One region of the Embleya sp. NPDC050154 genome, then DNA from elsewhere that is predicted to be linked to it. Evidence: riboswitches for the same ligand, from Rfam matches in the RefSeq annotation. Region 1 holds a riboswitch; each other region holds the start of a gene.

Region 1 (5,702 bases):
AGCGCGACCAGGCCGAGCAGGTAGCACCAGATGCTGGTGATCGAGAATCCGCTGAACGCCGCCCAGAACGCGGGCTTGGTGCCGCGCGAGTGGCGGGTGTAGTCGGACGCGAGCGGAACCCAGGAGACCGCGACCGCGAGCGCCGCGTCCATCGCCGGGAAGAACCCGGACCACGACCCCTCGGTCATCGGCGGCAGGCCCTCGCGCCACAACTGGATGGAGAAGTAGAGCATCGCGATGCCCACCGCGATCGTCACGTAGCGGCGCAGGATCCGCAGCATGCCCAGCGGACGCAGCGTCATCGCCGTGGTGACCGCGCCGGCGGCGACGATGTAAAGCCAATGCGGGCCGTCACCGTCGGTCATCGCCTCGATGCCGATCGAGATCACCAACAGCTCGAAGGTGCCCCAGCCGATGCACTGGACGATGTTGAACACCGTCGGCACGTAGGAGATTTTCGTGCCGAACAGGCCACGCAGCACGGTCATCGCGGGCGCGCCGCTGCGGGCACCGGGGATGCCGGCGACGGCGACCATGAGTGTGCCGATCAGCGTGCCGCCGACGGCCGCGACGATCGCGGCCACCATCGACAGTTGCGGATAGCCGGCCGGGGCGAGCACGAACAGGGCGCCGGAGAAGCCGAGCAGGCTCACTCCGAGGTTGGCCCAGAACGCCGCCTGGTCACGGAACCCGAGGGTACGTGGCGGCGCGGTGTCCAGGACCAGAGGCGCCTCGACGCCGCCGTGCGGTGTCTCGGGGCGCGCGTCGTCGATGACCGGAGCCGACATGGCTCTACCTGCTCTCCCTACGCCGGCATTACCCGGACAGGTTCAAGCGGTCGGTGGCCCCGGATGCGCCGGCGCTACGCCGACACCCCATGCCGCCCTCTCAGCCCGGTTGGTCCGAGCTCCCGCGATGGCGTGGCGAACAGTACGCGCCTCGCGGGTCGCTTGGGAAGGCGGGGTGACCCAACACACGCTCGCGCCCGCCGCCTCGCGCCGGCGAACACACGCACACGCCGGCCGCCTCGCATGGGTGAACACATGCTCGCGCGGGCCATGCCGAGTGGGTGAGCACCATGCCCGCGTCAGCCTTCCCGAGGGGGTGAACCCCGGCTCGCGTCGGCCTTCCCGAGGGGTGCACCCTGGCCCGCGACCGCCGTCCGGAGTGGTTGCACGCAGCCCTCACGCCCGCCATCCCAAGTGGGTGAGCACAGGCTCGCGCCCAGCCATCCCGAGTGGGTGTACACAAAGGCGCCCACCGTCCCGAGTGGGTGAACACACCCTCGCGCCCACCTCCCCTGGTGGGTGAACGCTGTTGCCCATCGAGCCGGCCACCCCGGGCGGGTGAACGGACTTCGCGGCTCACCACCCCGAGTGGGTGAACACACGCCCGCCGCCACCCGGAGTGGGTGACAGCACGCCCACGCGCTCACCATCCCGAGTGGGTGAAGCCCGCCCAGGCGGTCAGCGCGTCCGGGGCGATCGCGCGGGCCCTGGCGGCGAGTTCGGGCGGCATCGCGGCCGGGATGCCGCGTTTGGGGTCGCGCAGCCACAACTGGGCTGTGCGTACGGCCTGAGCCGGCGGCAGGTCGCGGCGGTCGAGGTAGTGGCGGGCCATGTACAGCACCAGCGCCGTGATCGTCTCGTCCACCGGCCACAGCGTGGACACCACGGTGTGGCTGCCGGCCGTCAGGTACTCGGCGGCCCGTCGCCAGTTCTCGTCGTGACCACCCGCCGGCACAAAGGCGATCGGATCGCCGGCGGCGCGGCCGACCTCGACCCGGTACCGCCTGTCGAGGTCGCCCACCGACCGCGCGGCGACGTCGCACAACAACCGCGGTGCGCCGATGTACGAGATGCGCGTGCTCTGCAGCGCGTGCCGGCGGCGGCCGTCGACGACCGTCCAAGCCGCGTGCCAGGGCACCATGCCGAACGGTCCGGCGGGCAGCAGCACCAGGGACGGCGTGTGGCCGAACGCGTCGGGCAGCGCGGTCAGTACCGGTTCCATCACCGCTGCCCAGGCCCATTCGCACAGCGCGTCGAGCAGGTCGGCCCAGTTCTCCCGATCGCCCCTGCCCAGGTCCAGGCCGTATTCGAGTTCGGGCAGGTCGAGCACCCGCGTCGCGCCGTCGGTGCCGGTGATCACCGCGGCTCCGGGAACGAGTTGCACCAGCACGTCGTGACCGAGCCGAACCAGCGCGGCGGCGATCTCGGCGGCCGACGGCGGGTCGAGGAGCGTACGCCACGGGGTGCCGCGCGGGTCGAGCCCGATCCGGGCCGAGGCCACCTGCGCGGCGGCCCGGAGCAGGTGGGCATCCGCCGGCGCGGCCCGATCCGCGCGCCGGAAGCAGAGCCGCGCCTGGTCCCAGGCCCGACGGTCGCCGACGGGTGCCGCGCTCGCGGCGTACGCGACGCCCGCCACGTAGGCGAATTCCGGCCACCGGGCGTCGGCGCCGTCGAGCGTGCCGAGTGCCTCGGTCAGCAACTCGATCGCCTCGGCGAACAACTCCCGCACGGCGTCCGGGCCGCCCTCGCCCGACTCGGCCGCCAACGCCTCGGCGCACCGTGCCCGACCGCGTTCACCCCGCTCCCGAGCCCGCCGCGTCTCCGCGTCGACATCCTCCACGCCCACCCCCCGCTAGCCCCCGCACGCCGAAACCACGGTACCGGGGCACGAACTCGCCCCAACGAACGCGCCATCACAACCGCGGCCGAATCCCACCGCCCCATGCCACCACTCCACCCCCCACCCGACCCACCACACCGCCGGCACGTCGACCCGCCCACGCCGCTGCCCACCGTCCGGGCGCATCACAGCCCGATCGCCCGATCGACCCGCTGCTCCACCACCCCACCGGTTCGCCGATAGACCACTTCACTCCCGCCCCCACCACCCCACCAACCGCGCCCGCCACTCCGCCACTCCGCCGGTCTATCGACACACCTCCCCGCCCGCCCCTCGGGCACCCCGTCGCTTCGCCGGCGGTGCCTCCTCGTGCCGGAACCGTTGCTTCCGGTGGTGTGTCCGGCGGGCGCGCAGCCGAACCTTCCGGTTGCCGTAGCGGAGCGGTCCATGGCTCTTCCGTCTTGGTTTACCGGCGCGTAACTTACTCGTGAGTCACCCTCCGACGCCGTCCCAGGGCGTCGCTTCGCCACGCATTCCCGCTGGTCGGGCCACGCCCCGACCATGACGTCAGGAGACCCTCATGGGTCAATTCCGCATGCGCCCACGCGCTGGTGTGCGCCCACGCGCTCGTGCGGTCGCCGTCGTCTCGGCCGCGATTCTCGCCGGGACCGCCCTCGGTCCGGCCGCCTCGGCCGGCACCACCGTCGCTCGCGCCCCGGCGGCCGCCGTGCAGACCGCCGCCGGGACGTCCCTGCGCTTCGTCGACATCCCCGGCGACGGCGGCACCAAGCTCGCCGCCAACGTGACCACCCCGACCGGCGGCGCCCCCGGCACCCGCTACCCGATCGTGGTGCTGCCGACCAGTTGGGCGATGCCCCAGATCGAGTACGTCGTCCCCGCGCAAAAGCTCGCGGACAAGGGCTATGTCGTGGTCGGTTACAACTCGCGCGGCTTCTGGCAGTCCGGCGGCGAGATCGAGACGGCCGGCCCGAAGGACATCGCCGACGCGTCCAGGGTGATCGACTGGGCGCTGGCCAACACGCCCGCGGATCCGGCCCGGATAGGCATGGCCGGCGTCTCCTACGGCGCCGGGATCAGCCTGCTCGCGTCCGCGTTCGATCCCAGGATCAAGGCCGTGGTCGCGATGAGCGGCTGGGCCGACCTGATCGACTCCATCTACAGCGGTCGCACCGAACACGCCCAGGCCGCCACGCTGTTGGGCGGTGCCGGTTTCCTCACCGGTCGTCCCAGCGCCGAACTCACCGAGATCCTGCAGAACTTCCTCTCCGGCAACCTGGCCAAGGAGGCGGAGATGATCGCGTGGGGCGCCAAGCGCTCACCCGCGACCTACCTCGACCGGATCAACGCCAACGGCGCCGCGATCATGCTCGGCAACGCGTGGGGCGACTCGCTCTTCCCGCCGAACCAATACGCCGACTTCTATGGGAAGTTGACCGGCCCCAAGCGACTGGAATTCCGTCCGGGCGACCACGCCACCGCCGAGGCGGGCGGCCTGTTCGGACTTCCCAACGACATGTGGGCCGACTCGACCCGCTGGTTCGACCACCACCTCAAGGGCGTCGACAACGGCATCGACCGCGAGCAGCCCGTGCAGCTCAAGTCCCGTACAGGTGAGGGCGGTTACGAGGGCTTTTCGAGCTGGGCGGCCGTACCGTCCTCGACCCGCACCATCGCGCTCAACGGAACCCAGCACGTCCTGGCGAACATCGACTCCGGGGCGAACGGCGGCACGATCTTCCTGTCCAGCATCCTCGACCAGTTCCTCCAGGTCCCGCCGGTCGCCTCGATCCCGCTGCTGCCCAGGGCGTTCGCGGGCGTGTGGCAGAGCGACCGCTACGACACGCAGACGAAGGTGCGCGGTACAACCAAGCTGCACACCACCGTCACCGCGTCGCACGAAAGCGGAACGATCTTCGCCTACCTGTACGACGTCGGCCCGCTGGGTATCGGCAAATTGGTGACCCACTCGCCGCTGAGCTTCCACGGCAGGACGCCGGGTGTGGCCTTCCCAGTCGACATCGACATGTTCGCGACGGCCTACGACGTCCCGGCGGGCCACCGCCTGGCGGTCGTGGTGGACACCGTCGACCCGCTGTACCTGGAGCACAACCCGTTCGCCGCCGGACTCGCCTTCTCGTCACCGGCGAACGACCCGTCCACGGTAACGGTGCCGGTCCGCGACTGAGGCCGAGGCCGAGGCCGAGAACGGAGGCCAAGGCGGCGACCGGGGCCAAGGTCGAGCCCGAATTCGCCCACGCAACGGCCGGTGCCCCTCGGACACCGGCCGTTGCCACCGCAACAGACCTCAGCAGGCGCCCGGCCCGACACCGTCGATCCGACCGCCGAAGTCGCCGAGGTACTTCGAGCGCCAGTCACCGTTGAACACGTCGCGCTTCTCCACCGGGCTCCAGTTGATGAAACAGGCCCTGGTGCTCGCGACGGCGGATCCGACGTGATCGTGGAAGGCCGGCGGCATATCGCGGTAGCCACTGCGCGCGGTCCACTCCCACGTGTTGCCGTGGAAACCCTCCCCGGTCCAGAAGCACACCGAGCCGTCGTTGCAGGACGGCGGCGCGGCCGGCGCCGCACTCGCACTCGTCGCCGGCAGCAACAGGGCGGTAAGGGACAGAGCGGCGGCGAGCGCCAGGGTACGCATGCGCATCATGGGTTACTCCACAATCGAAGCACTCGAGACAATCGAGACGGCAACGGCGATCTGCCGCGACGCCGCCATGCTCCTGACCCGGGCCCCGAACTCGCCATACCTCCCGGTTGTTACCACCCGATCGGGGACATGCCGTCCCCATACGGCCCAGCGTCGCAATGGCTGGTCGTCGTCCGCCCCATGCCACTACGCTGCGCCGGTGATCATTCTCCTTGTCCACCCGCGACCGGCCCTCAGGGCACCTTCGAGCCGCACCGGGCGCTGACATGGCGCCTTTCGTGGACCGCATCACTCCGTACGACCCGGCCGCGGCAAACTCGACCTCCGGCCGCATTCCCACCCGCACCCGCATCCGGCACGACGCGCGCGAGGCCATCGCGACCGCGTA
Region 2 (5,702 bases), on a different contig from region 1:
GACGCGACCGCGACCGAGCCGGTGTTGCCCAGCACCCGGGCCTACGTCAGCTACCTGCTCGCCACCGTGCACAACGGCTCGTTCGCCGAAGGTGTGGCCGCGGTGCTGCCCTGCTACTGGATCTACGCCCGCGTGGGCGACGCGCTGCTGGCCAAGGGCTCGCCCGACGAGCTGTACGGGCGGTGGATAGCCACCTACGGCGCCGAGGAGTTCCAGGAGACGGTGCGCGCGGTGCTCGATCTGGTGGACCGGATCGGCGAGGACCTCTCGGCGACCGAGCGGGCTCGGATGATCGAACACTTCACCACCACGGCCCGCTACGAGTGGATGTTCTGGGACGCCGCGTGGCGCGGCGAGCGCTGGCCGGTCTGAGCGGATCGGGCCGGTCGTCGCGACGCCCGGCCGGCCGGATTCGGTCCGGCCGGAACCGGTCCGCCCGGATACGACGTGTCCTTGCGGGGAATGTGGTCCCCGCACGCACGTCTCGCGTGGGATCGCGTGACTGGGGGTTGAACGATGGAGACATGGCCGCAGTGGGTGCGGGTCGGTGTGCCGGTGCTCGCGCTGGTGCTGCTGTGCTGGTTGCTGATCTGGCTGTTCTCGGCCTTCCTGATGCTCATCGTCAAGGGTGTCGTGGGGCTGCTCGTCACGGTCGGGATGGTCGTGCTCGCGCGTACCGCGGTGGTCGGCCGCGAACCGCGGGATCCGCTCGGCTGAAACCCGACGCTGGTCGTGCGACCGACGGTGTGTCAGGGTGGGGGCGCACCACACGGAGATACACGGGAGCTCGGGGCACCGGGCTGAGAGGGCGCTGAGGCCGCGCCGACCGCAGAACCTGACCGGGTAATGCCGGCGTAGGGAGCCTTTCCATGACCTCGCACGACACATCGCTGCCCGCTGTCCCGGTTGCCGACCCGGCCGCCGCGGACACGGTCACCAGCGGACCGATTTCCCCCGCCCACCACCGCGGCTACGTCCCCGGATCGCGCGAGGACCTGCGCGTTCCGGTACGCACGGTGCATCTGACCAACGGCGAGACGGTTCGCCTGTACGACACCTCGGGCCCGTACACCGACCCCGCCTTCGAGGTGGACGTGCGGCGCGGCCTGCCCGCGCTGCGGGAGGCCTGGATCGAGGAGCGCGGCGACACCGTCCGCTACGACGGGCGGATCGGCGCGCTCACCCCGGCCGGTTTCGCGGTGCCCGGCGCCGGGGCCCGGCCCAGGCGCGCGTCCGGGGCCGAGGCGGTGACCCAACTCGCCTACGCGCGGCGCGGACTGGTCACCCCGGAGATGGAGTTCGTGGCGATCCGCGAGGGCCTGACGCCCGAGCTGGTCCGGGACGAGATCGCCGCCGGTCGCGCGGTGCTGCCCGCGAACATCAACCACCCGGAGATCGAGCCGATGGTGATCGGCAAGAACTTCCTGGTCAAGGTCAACGCGAACATCGGCAACTCGGCGGTGACCTCCTCGATCGAGGAGGAGACCGACAAGCTGGTGTGGGCGATCCGGTGGGGCGCGGACACGGTGATGGACCTGTCCACCGGCAAGGACATCCACACCACGCGCGAGTGGATCGTGCGCAACTCGCCGGTCCCGATCGGCACGGTGCCGCTGTACCAGGCACTGGAGAAGGTGAACGGCAAGCCCGAGGAACTCACCTGGGAGCTCTACCGCGACACCGTGATCGAGCAGTGCGAGCAGGGCGTGGACTACATGACGGTGCATGCAGGCGTGCTGCTGCGCTACGTGCCGCTGACGGCCCGTCGCAAGACCGGGATCGTCTCGCGCGGCGGCTCGATCATGGCCGCGTGGTGCCTGGCGCACCACCGGGAGAACTTCCTCTACACGCACTTCGCCGAGCTGACCGAGATCCTGCGCGCGTACGACGTGACCTACTCGCTCGGCGACGGTCTGCGCCCGGGCTCCATCGCGGACGCCAACGACGCGGCGCAGTTCGCCGAGTTGGAGACGCTGGGCGAGTTGGGCCGGATCTCCCGTTCGATGGACGTCCAGGTGATGATCGAGGGCCCCGGCCATGTGCCGATGCACAAGATCAAGGAGAACGTCGACCTCCAGCAACGCATCTGCGACGAGGCGCCGTTCTACACACTCGGTCCGCTGACCACGGACGTCGCCCCCGGCTACGACCACATCACGTCGGCGATCGGCGCGGCGATGATCGGCATGTGGGGCACCGCGATGCTCTGCTACGTGACGCCGAAGGAGCACCTGGGCCTGCCGGACCGCGACGACGTCAAGGCGGGCGTGATCGCCTACCGGATCGCGGCGCACGCGGCGGACCTGGCCAAGGGGCACCCGGGTGCGCAGGCCTGGGACGACGCGCTCTCCGACGCCCGTTTCGAGTTCCGTTGGCAGGACCAGTTCGACCTGGCGATGGATCCGGACACCGCGCGCGCCTACCACGACGCGACGCTCCCGGCGGAGCCGGCCAAGACGGCCCACTTCTGCTCGATGTGCGGACCGAAGTTCTGTTCGATGCGGATCTCGCACGACATCCGCGCGGAGCACGGCGATGGTGCCGTCGCGTCGGAGGTGGACGCCGAGGCCGGGATGCGGGCCAAGTCGCAGGAGTTCGCCGCCTCGGGCAACCGCGTCTATCTGCCGTTGGCCGACTGACGCACGCGTCGGCGACGTCCCGGGAGCGGGCCGGCTTCCGGGGCGTCGTCAGGCCGGTCCGGGCCGGGCGCTCTCGCCGGCGACGATGACGCCGTGCTCGTAGGCGAAGACGACCGCCTGCGCGCGATCCCGCAGGCCCAGTTTGGCGAACATGCTGCCCACATGGCTCTTCACGGTCGCCTCGGTGACCACCAGACGGGCGGCGATCTCGCTGTTGGACAGGCCGCGGGCGACCAGGAACAGGGCTTCTCGTTCGCGCGGGGTCAGGCCCGCCAGGAGCGCGGGCGAGGAGCGGAGCGGTTCGGTGCGGGTGGCGAAGTTCTCGATCAGGCGGCGGGTGATCGAGGGCGAGAGCAACGCCTCCCCGTCGTGGACGACGCGGATGGCCTCCACGAGGCGGGCGCGCGAGGCGTCCTTGAGCAGAAACCCCGCGGCGCCGGCGCGCAACGCGCCGAAGACGTACTCGTCCAGGTCGAACGTGGTCAGGATCAGCACGCGCGGCGGTGGCGAGATGCCGGCGGCGTGCAGGCGGGCGGTGGCCTCGACGCCGTCCATCCGCGGCATCCGGATGTCCATGAGCACCACGTCCGGACGCAGGGCGCCCGCCAGTTCGATCGCCTCGTCGCCGTCCTCGGCCTCGCCGACCACGACGAGGTCGTCCTGCGTCTGCAGGAACAGGCGAAGGCCGGTCCTGATCAGCTCCTGGTCGTCGACGATGAGCAGGCGGATGCTCATGCGGGATCCCCCAGCGGCAGTCGGGCCGCCACCTCGAACCCGCCGTCCGCGCCGGGCCGGGCCTCCAGTTCGCCGCCGAGGACACCGATCCGCTCGCGCATGCCGACGATGCCGTGGCCGCCGGACGAGGGTGCGGACACCCGCTCGCCGTCGTTGACGACCGCGACCCGCAGATGGGTGCGGTCGAAGTCGAGCGTTACCGCGACGTGCGTGGGGCGGGCGTGTTTGAGCACGTTGGTCAGTGCCTCCTCGACGATGCGGTAGACCGACAGCTCGACGCCGCCGGCCAGCGGTCGGGACGTGCCGGTGACCTCCAGGCGCGCGGGCAGCCCGGCCTCGCCGTACGAGGCGACGAGCGCGGGCAGTTGGGCCAGCGAGGGCTGCGGACGCATCCGCACACCCTGGTCCGGCTCGCGCAGCAGGAGCAACATCCGGCGCAACTCGACCAGGCTCTGCTCGGCGTTGCTCTCGACCCGCCCCAGGGTGTCGTCGGCCACGTCCGGCGCGGTGCGCAGTACGTCGCGCGCACCGCGTACGCCCACCAGGGTCACGGTGACCGAATGGGCGATGATGTCGTGCAGTTCGCGGGCTATCGCCGCGCGCTCGCGCTGCGCCACGATCACCGAGAGCTGCTCGCGCTCGCGCTCCAGGTGGGTCGTGCGCTCCTCCAGGGCCTCGGTGTAGCGCCGTCGGGTCTGCGCGTAGGTGCCCAGGCCCCACGCGACGACGGAGACGGGGATCGAGGCGATGCTCGCCAGCATCAGGACCAGCGCCGTCGGCGCGAGGGCGGCCACCGAAACACGCCGATTCCGCAGTTCGGCGACGGTGTAGAGGGCCACCAACACCGGCGCCCCGCCGGGGTAGGCGCCGGTCGCCGCGAGCAGCGCCTCGATCGAGCAGACGAGCACCAGCACGGTGAGGGTCGCGCGCCGTCGGGCGAGCAGGAGCGCACCGGTGAGGAAGACGAGTGCGAGGGGCAGCGTCGGGACGGGTGTCGAGTCCTCGAAGGTCAGTCCGACCTCGACGCTCGTGGTCACCACCGCGACGACGGCGTCGAACACGGCCGAGCGGCGCGCTCGGATCCACCGGCGCGCCGCTCGCACGTACCGGAGAACCGGGTTCATGCCAGGTCACGCCGACGCTCGCCGGCGACGGCCGCGATCACCAGCGCGACCGCCCAGGCGCCGAGGACCACCGCGGCGGCACCGGCCGACAGCGTCGTGTGGTGGGTCGACCGCGCCAGCACACCGGCGGCCCCGAACGGCGTGTAGTTGGCGGCGGATTCGGCGACATCGGCGACCAGCGGAAGCACCGCGAAGTTCACCAGCAACACCACGACCACCCCCACGACCGGGCTGCGCACCATCGCCCCGATGGCGGCACCCATGATCGCAGACAGCACGAACGCGGCCAGGTTGCCCGCCGCGACCGAGGCGACCTCCCCCGGGGCGAGGTCGGCTCCCGGATGGTCGGCGAGCAGCGGCAGGGCGAGCCCGACGGACACGGCGACCAGCAGTGCCCCGATCGACAGACCCGTCACCGCGTAGGCGCCGATCCGGGCGAGCAGGACCAGGCCGCGGTCGCGCCGGGCCACCAGCGCCGCGGGTGCGGCGGTGCGGTGGCGGTACTCGCCGGCCGCGCCGACGAGTCCCCACAACATCAACAGGACCGGCAGCCCGGCCAGCGCCTCCTCCTTCTCGGCCACCTCGTCCAGCCGGCCCGACGCCACCGCGACGATCACGACGTTGAGCACGGTGAACGCGACGCCGCCGGCCACGAAGCCGTGGATCGAGCGGGTGGTGAGGGTCTTGAGCAACTCGCCTCGCAACAGCCGGCTCATGCGCTTCGGCCCTTCGTCGGAGCTTGCGTCCCGCCTTCGGTCAGATCGAAGAACACGTCCTCCAGGGAGGCGGTCCGTGCGGTGATCTCCTCCAAGGGGATGTGTTCGCGCAGGGCCAGCCCGGCGACCTCCGCGGCGGTGAGCCCTTCGATCCACAACCCGCCGGTGTCCGCGGGCCGGATTCGTCCGCCGGCGCCTTCGACGAGTGCCGAGAGCCGCTCGGGCTCGGGGGTGCGTACCGAGAGGGCGCCCTGGTCGAGATCGCCGATCGTGCCGGTGTGGATCAGTCGACCCTTGTCGATGACGACGACGTCGTCGACCGTCTGCGCGGCCTCGCCGAGCATGTGGCTGGAGAGCAGGGTGGTGCGACCGCGAGCGGCCCGGTCGCGGAGCAGGGTGCGCAGCCGGCGGATCGCCTGGGGGTCCAGGCCGTTGACCGGCTCGTCCAGGACGAGCACCTCGGGGTCACCGAGCAACGCGCCGGCCAG
Region 3 (5,702 bases), on a different contig from region 1:
AGCGGGAACAGCAGCGCGGCGCCGCCGTCGGATGTCGTGCCCGGGTGGGGCCGCGAGTGTTCGGCGCCGGCTCTGGGCCCGGGGATCGACGGCTTCGCCGGGCCCGTCGAGGTGGTCGGCACCGTCGCGGGGTGCGGCAGGTCGTGGTCGCGGGCATCCTCTGCGGACCCCGGACGACATCGAACGTCGGGTGTGTCCATCTCGGCAGTCTGGCCGCTTGCTCCGCCCGGTCCGGCCGGAATAGCCCATCCGCGAGGCCAACCACCCGATCGGCCCAGGACCGGTGCCGGCGCCGGCACCCACCCGCAGAGTCGACCCCTTCGTGCGAGCCGGCGCACCCGCTCAGGGCAGCACGGCCGCGAAGCTCGCGTAGTGGTCGTCGCTGTAGTAGCGCTCGGTGTTCCTGCCCGTGACGATCCGGCGCGCGCCGCGATCGGCAGCGCCCGGCGTGCGGACCGTGTACTCGCGGTAGTACCCGTCGGGCTCCGCCGGCAGCAGCTTCTCCCGGTTGCCGAAGACGACGCCGTCGCGGTTGTAGGGGAACGGCCCGCCCGCCGCGATCAGGCGCAGCGTCTCGCGGGCCTCGGCCGGCAGCCGCGCCGCGGCGACGGTGCGCATCCCGGCGGGCACCCAGTCGGGGCGCGCGGCGGTGGACCCGAGCGGTCCGGGGGCGGTCGCGCCGGTGCGGATGGTCGCCGTGGTGGGCGGCGCACTCGCGCGGGTGCCGCCGTCGCCGTCGTCCCGGGTGAGCGCGAAGGCCAGAGCGAGCGCGGCGACGAGCGCGAGCAGCGTGACAACGACGAGAGCACGCCGCCGAGAACCGGACATGGCCGGATATTGTCACGCCGTCTCGCGCGCGCCGGGTCAGCGCCCGGCGAGTCGCCGGACGAATTCCGCCGTTGCCTTCGCCGGGTCCGCGGCCTCGGTGATCGCGCGTACGACCACCACGCGGTCGGCACCCGCGGCCAGCACCTCGTCCAGGTTGTCCCGGTCGATGCCGCCGATCGCGAACCACGGCCGGGTCGGGCGCAGCGCCGCGGTGTAGCGGACCAGGTCCAGGCCCGGCGCGGGTCGGCCCGGCTTGGTCGGGGTGGGCCAGACCGGCCCGGTGCAGAAGTAGTCCACCCCGGGCTCGAGGATCGCCGCGTCCACCTCGGCCTCGGCGTGCGTGGACCGGCCGATCAGCACGTCGCCGCCGATGATCGCGCGCGCGGCCGGGACGGGCAGGTCGTCCTGTCCCAGGTGCAGCACGTCGGGGCCGATCGCGTGCGCGACGTCCGCGCGGTCGTTGACCGCGAGCAGCGCGCCGTGGCGGCGGCACGCGTCCGCGAACACCTGGAGGTATCCGAGTTCGGGCCGGGCCTCCAGGCCCTTCTGCCGCAGTTGCACGATGTCCACGCCCGCGCCCAGGACCGCGTCCAGGAACGCGGGCAGGTCGCCCTGGCGCTCGCGCGCGTCGGTGCACAGGTACAGGCGCGCGGCGGCCAGCCGTTCCTGTCGGCTCGTCATCGGCCCGGCCTCAGATCGCCAGCGCCTGGGCGCGGCGACGCACCTCGGTCATCCGGTTCTCCTGGAGCGCCTGCACCGGCGTGCCCGGGAGCGTGTCGTCCGCGGTGAACAACCACTCCAGCGCCTCCTCGTCGGTGAACCCGGAGTCCGCGAGCAGGGTCAGCGTGCCGACCAGGCCCTTGACGATGTTGCCGTCCTGGAAGAAGTCGGCGGGTACCTGGAGGGCCCGGTGCTCGCCGCGGCGCACGGCCAGGAACTTGCGCTCCTTGAGTTGCTGCCGGACCTTCAGGATGTCCACACCGAGGATCTCGGCGATGTCGGGGAGTGTCACCCAGGCGGGGACGAGGGCTTCTGTTTTGGCGTCGATCTCGCTCACCCGGCCAAGTTTAGGTTCCGCGGCCGGGCCGGCCGGCCGGCGCCCGGCCCGGTACGGCCCGGTGCGGCACGGCGCGGCCCGACCGCGGTCAGCGCGCGACCGACTTGAGCGGGTTCTCGGGGTCGGCGAACCGCTCCCGGTCCACCGGCGTGCCCAGTTGCACGAGCTTGCGGCCCTGGGCCAGGTCGCGCGGCCGGGCGACGGCGAGCAGCGCCGTCAGCCGGTCGCCGGCGAACCAGCCCGCGGCCCACTTGCCGTCCTGGCCCGCGCCGCGGAAGACGAGTTCCTCGCCCGCGCCGTGCCGGCCGACGTACTGGACCATCCGACCGAACTGGTCGGACCAGAAATACGGGACCGGGTCGTACGCCTGGTCGCCGCCGAGCAGGTTGGCCACCAGCACGCGCGGTGCCTGGAGCGCGTTGTCCCAGTGCTCGACGTTCATCCGGGTGCCGTAGCGGGCGGACGGGAAGTCCACGCAGTCGCCGACCGCGTACACCCCGGGCACCGAGGTGGCCAGGTGGTCGTCCACCTCGACGAAGCCGCGGTCGTTGACGGCCACACCGGAGTCGGCCAGCCACTCGGTGGCCGGGCGCACCCCGATGCCGACCACGATCGCGTCCGCGCGCAGCCGGCGGCCGTCGGTCAGGTGTACCGCGCCCGGCTCCAGGCGATCCACCCGCGCGCCCAGCAGCAGTTCCACGCCGGCCTCGGCGTACCACGGCACGAAGCGTTCGCCGATGGCGTCGGGGAAGGGGCCGGCGAGCGGGGTGTGCAGGGCCTCGACCACGGTGGTCGGGCAGCCGGCGGCGGCCGCGGCGGTGGCCACCTCGGCGCCGATCCAGCCCGCGCCGACGATCACCACGTGCGCGCCGGGCACCAGTGCGGCGCGCAGCGCGCGGGCGTCGTCGATGGTGCGCAGCACGTGCACGCCGGGCACCTCCCCCGCGCCGGGCAGGTTGAGCACGCGCGAGCCGGTCGCGATCACCAGGCGGTCGAAGGCGACCGGTCCCGCGTCGGTGTCCACCGCGCCCGGTCGCAGTCCCGTCGCGGTCCGGCCGAACAGCACCTCGGTCTCCAGCGCGGCCCAGTCCGCCTCGAAGGACGTGTCGTCGGTCTTGCCCGCGAGCACCTCCTTCGACAACGGCGGCCGGTCGTACGGCGCGTGCGCCTCGGCGCCGAGCAGGGTGACGCGCCCGGCGTACCCCTGGTCCCGCAGCGCCACCACGGTTTGCAGGCCGGCCATGCCGGCACCCACGACGAGCACGTTGTCCATGCGGGGCACCCTATGACGCGCCCCGGCGCGACCGGCGGGCAGGGTCTTGACTCAGTCAAGGACATCTCGGACGCACTCGGGCACCCCGGGGCACGCGAAACCGGTGTCGTAGTGTGGAGAGGTCACGGGAGCCCGGTGAGACCGGGCTGAGAGGGGGGCTGCGAGCCCCCGACCGTCCGAACCTGATCCGGGTCATACCGGCGAAGGGAGTTCCCCTCACCATGTCCACCATCCCCACCACCGATGTCGTGGTGGTCGGCGCGGGCGTCGCCGGGCTGTCCGTCGCGTGGCGCGCGCGCACCCGGTACGGACTGGCCGTCACCGTGGTCGACCCGACCCCGGGCGCGGGCGCCTCGCACGCCGCGGCCGGCATGCTCACCCCCGTCTCCGAACTCCAGTACGGCGAGGAGAGCCTGCTCCGGCTGAGCATCGAATCGGCCCGGCGCTACCCCGAGTTCGCGGCCGAGCTGGCCGAGGCCGCGGGCCTGCCCTCGGGCTACCGCGCGTGCGGCACGATCGCGGTCGCGCTGGACGCGGACGACCGGGCCGTACTCAAGGACCTGCACGCCCACCAGCAGCGGCTGGGCCTGCACTCGTCCTGGCTGACCAGCCGCGAGTGCCGCCGGCTCGAACCGATGTTGTCCCCGGCGATCACCGGCGGCCTGCATGTCGAGGACGACCACCAGATCGACAACCGCCTGCTGGTCGCGGCGCTGCTCGCGGCCTGCGCGCGGGCCGGTGTCGGCTTCGTCCGCGAGCGCGTCGAGCGCGTCCTGGTCGCCGACGAGCGCGCGTACGGCGTGCGGTTGCCCGACGGGCGCGACCTGATCGCGGATCAGGTGCTGCTCGCGGCGGGCGCCCGCTCGGCGCTGATCCCCGGCCTGCCGCCGGAGGCGGTCCCGCCGGTGCGCCCGGTCAAGGGCGAGATCCTGCGCCTGCGGGTGCCGCCGGCCCTGCTGCCGCTGCTGTCCCGCAACGTCCGGGGCGTGGTCAAGGGCGGCAGCATGTACCTGGTGCCGCGCGCGGACGGCGAACTGGTGATCGGCGCGACCGAGCACGAACTCGGGCACGACACCGAGGTCACCGCCGGCGGCGTGTACGAACTCCTGCGCGACGCGCACGAACTCGTCCCCGGCATCACCGAGCTGCCTTTGATGGAGACGCTCGCCGGGCTGCGCCCCGGCAGCCCGGACAACGCGCCGATCCTGGGTCGTTCCGCGCTGGCCGGCCTGGTGGTGGCCACCGGCCACTACCGGCACGGCATCCTGCTCACCCCGATCACCGCCGACACCGTGGCCGAGGCGCTCGCGCACGGCACCACCCCCGAACTCATCGCGCCCTTCGGGCCCGACCGCTTCGCGAGCGCCGCCCGAGAGGTGATGGCATGAACGACATCGAGGTCTTTGTCAACGGCGACCGGCGCCGCGTCGCGGACGGCACCACCGTCGCCGACCTCGTGGCCACGCTGACCACCGCCGCCAAGGGTGTCGCGGTCGCGGTGGACGAGTCCGTGGTGCCGCGCGGCGCGTGGGCCGAGACCGTGCTCGACGCGGGCAGCCGCGTCGAGGTGCTGACCGCCGTCCAGGGAGGATGACCGGCATGGCCGACGACAAGCTGGTGATCGGCGGCGAGTCCTTCACGTCGCGGCTGATCACCGGGACCGGCGGCGCGCCGAGCCTGGAGATCCTGGAGCAGGCGCTGATCGCGTCGGGCACCGAGATCACCACGGTGGCGATGCGCCGAGTGGATCCGGGGACCTCGGGCTCGGTGCTGGACGTGCTGCGCCGGTTGGGCATCCGGGTGTTGCCGAACACCGCGGGGTGCTTCACCTCGGGCGAGGCGGTGCTGACCGCGCGGTTGGCCCGGGAGGCGCTGGAGACCGACTGGGTCAAGCTCGAAGTGGTCGCCGACGAGCGCACGTTGCTGCCGGACGGGGTGGAACTCGTGGATGCCGCAGAGCGGTTGGTCGACGACGGCTTCCGGGTGCTGGCGTACACCAACGACGACCCGGTGCTCGCGCGCCGGCTCGAGCAGGTGGGCTGCGTGGCGGTGATGCCGCTCGGGTCGCCGATCGGTTCGGGCCTGGGCATCCGCAACCCGCACAACATCCGGCTGATCACCGACCAGGCCAAGGTCCCGGTGGTGCTGGACGCGGGCCTGGGCACCGCCTCCGACGCGGCGCTCGCGATGGAGCTGGGCTGCGACGCGGTGATGCTCGCGACGGCGGTCACCCGGGCGCAATCGCCGCGGTTGATGGCCGAGGCGATGCGGCACGCGGTGGACGGCGGCCGGCTCGCCTACCGCGCCGGGCGGATCCCGATGCGACACCACGCGCACGCGTCGTCACCGATGGCCGGCATGCTGGAGACGAGCCCCGAGCACCCCGCCTTCTGACCGGGCCGCACGATCGGTGCGGCCTTCCTCGGACGGGGAACCATGGGGAAGACCGTCGGCGTCCACAAGGCAGTGGACCCTACACTCCTGAACATGGACACGACCTTGAATGATCCGCTCGTCGGGCGGCTGCTCGACGGTCGATACCGG

The links. Region 1 has a riboswitch for thiamine pyrophosphate ahead of ACIBSV_RS48065 (purine-cytosine permease family protein). Riboswitches for the same ligand answer to the same signal wherever they lie in the genome.
Region 2: another riboswitch for thiamine pyrophosphate. It lies ahead of thiC (phosphomethylpyrimidine synthase ThiC); the one in region 1 lies ahead of ACIBSV_RS48065 (purine-cytosine permease family protein).
Region 3: another riboswitch for thiamine pyrophosphate. It lies ahead of thiO (glycine oxidase ThiO); the one in region 1 lies ahead of ACIBSV_RS48065 (purine-cytosine permease family protein).

Annotation. Positions count from the first base shown of each region.
Region 1 covers NZ_JBITJP010000043.1:41,312-47,013, reverse strand. The annotation lists gene ACIBSV_RS48065 (purine-cytosine permease family protein) at 1-788, opposite strand, end outside; TPP riboswitch at 784-924, opposite strand; gene ACIBSV_RS48060 (CHAT domain-containing protein) at 1,432-2,628, opposite strand; gene ACIBSV_RS48055 (alpha/beta fold hydrolase) at 3,209-4,834, shown strand; gene ACIBSV_RS48050 (peptidase inhibitor family I36 protein) at 4,955-5,314, opposite strand; gene ACIBSV_RS48045 (hypothetical protein) at 5,593-5,702, shown strand, end outside.
Region 2 covers NZ_JBITJP010000014.1:234,872-240,573, forward strand. The annotation lists gene tenA (thiaminase II) at 1-372, shown strand, start outside; gene ACIBSV_RS28355 (hypothetical protein) at 517-717, shown strand; TPP riboswitch at 770-878, shown strand; gene thiC (phosphomethylpyrimidine synthase ThiC) at 870-2,639, shown strand; gene ACIBSV_RS28365 (response regulator) at 2,688-3,374, opposite strand; gene ACIBSV_RS28370 (sensor histidine kinase) at 3,371-4,498, opposite strand; gene ACIBSV_RS28375 (ABC transporter permease) at 4,495-5,214, opposite strand; gene ACIBSV_RS28380 (ABC transporter ATP-binding protein) at 5,211-5,702, opposite strand, start outside.
Region 3 covers NZ_JBITJP010000005.1:327,145-332,846, reverse strand. The annotation lists gene ACIBSV_RS13470 (ribonuclease domain-containing protein) at 343-828, opposite strand; gene thiE (thiamine phosphate synthase) at 865-1,509, opposite strand; gene ACIBSV_RS13460 (Rv2175c family DNA-binding protein) at 1,520-1,885, opposite strand; gene ACIBSV_RS13455 (NAD(P)/FAD-dependent oxidoreductase) at 1,974-3,158, opposite strand; TPP riboswitch at 3,273-3,384, shown strand; gene thiO (glycine oxidase ThiO) at 3,380-4,546, shown strand; gene thiS (sulfur carrier protein ThiS) at 4,543-4,752, shown strand; gene ACIBSV_RS13440 (thiazole synthase) at 4,758-5,552, shown strand; gene pknB (Stk1 family PASTA domain-containing Ser/Thr kinase) at 5,646-5,702, shown strand, end outside.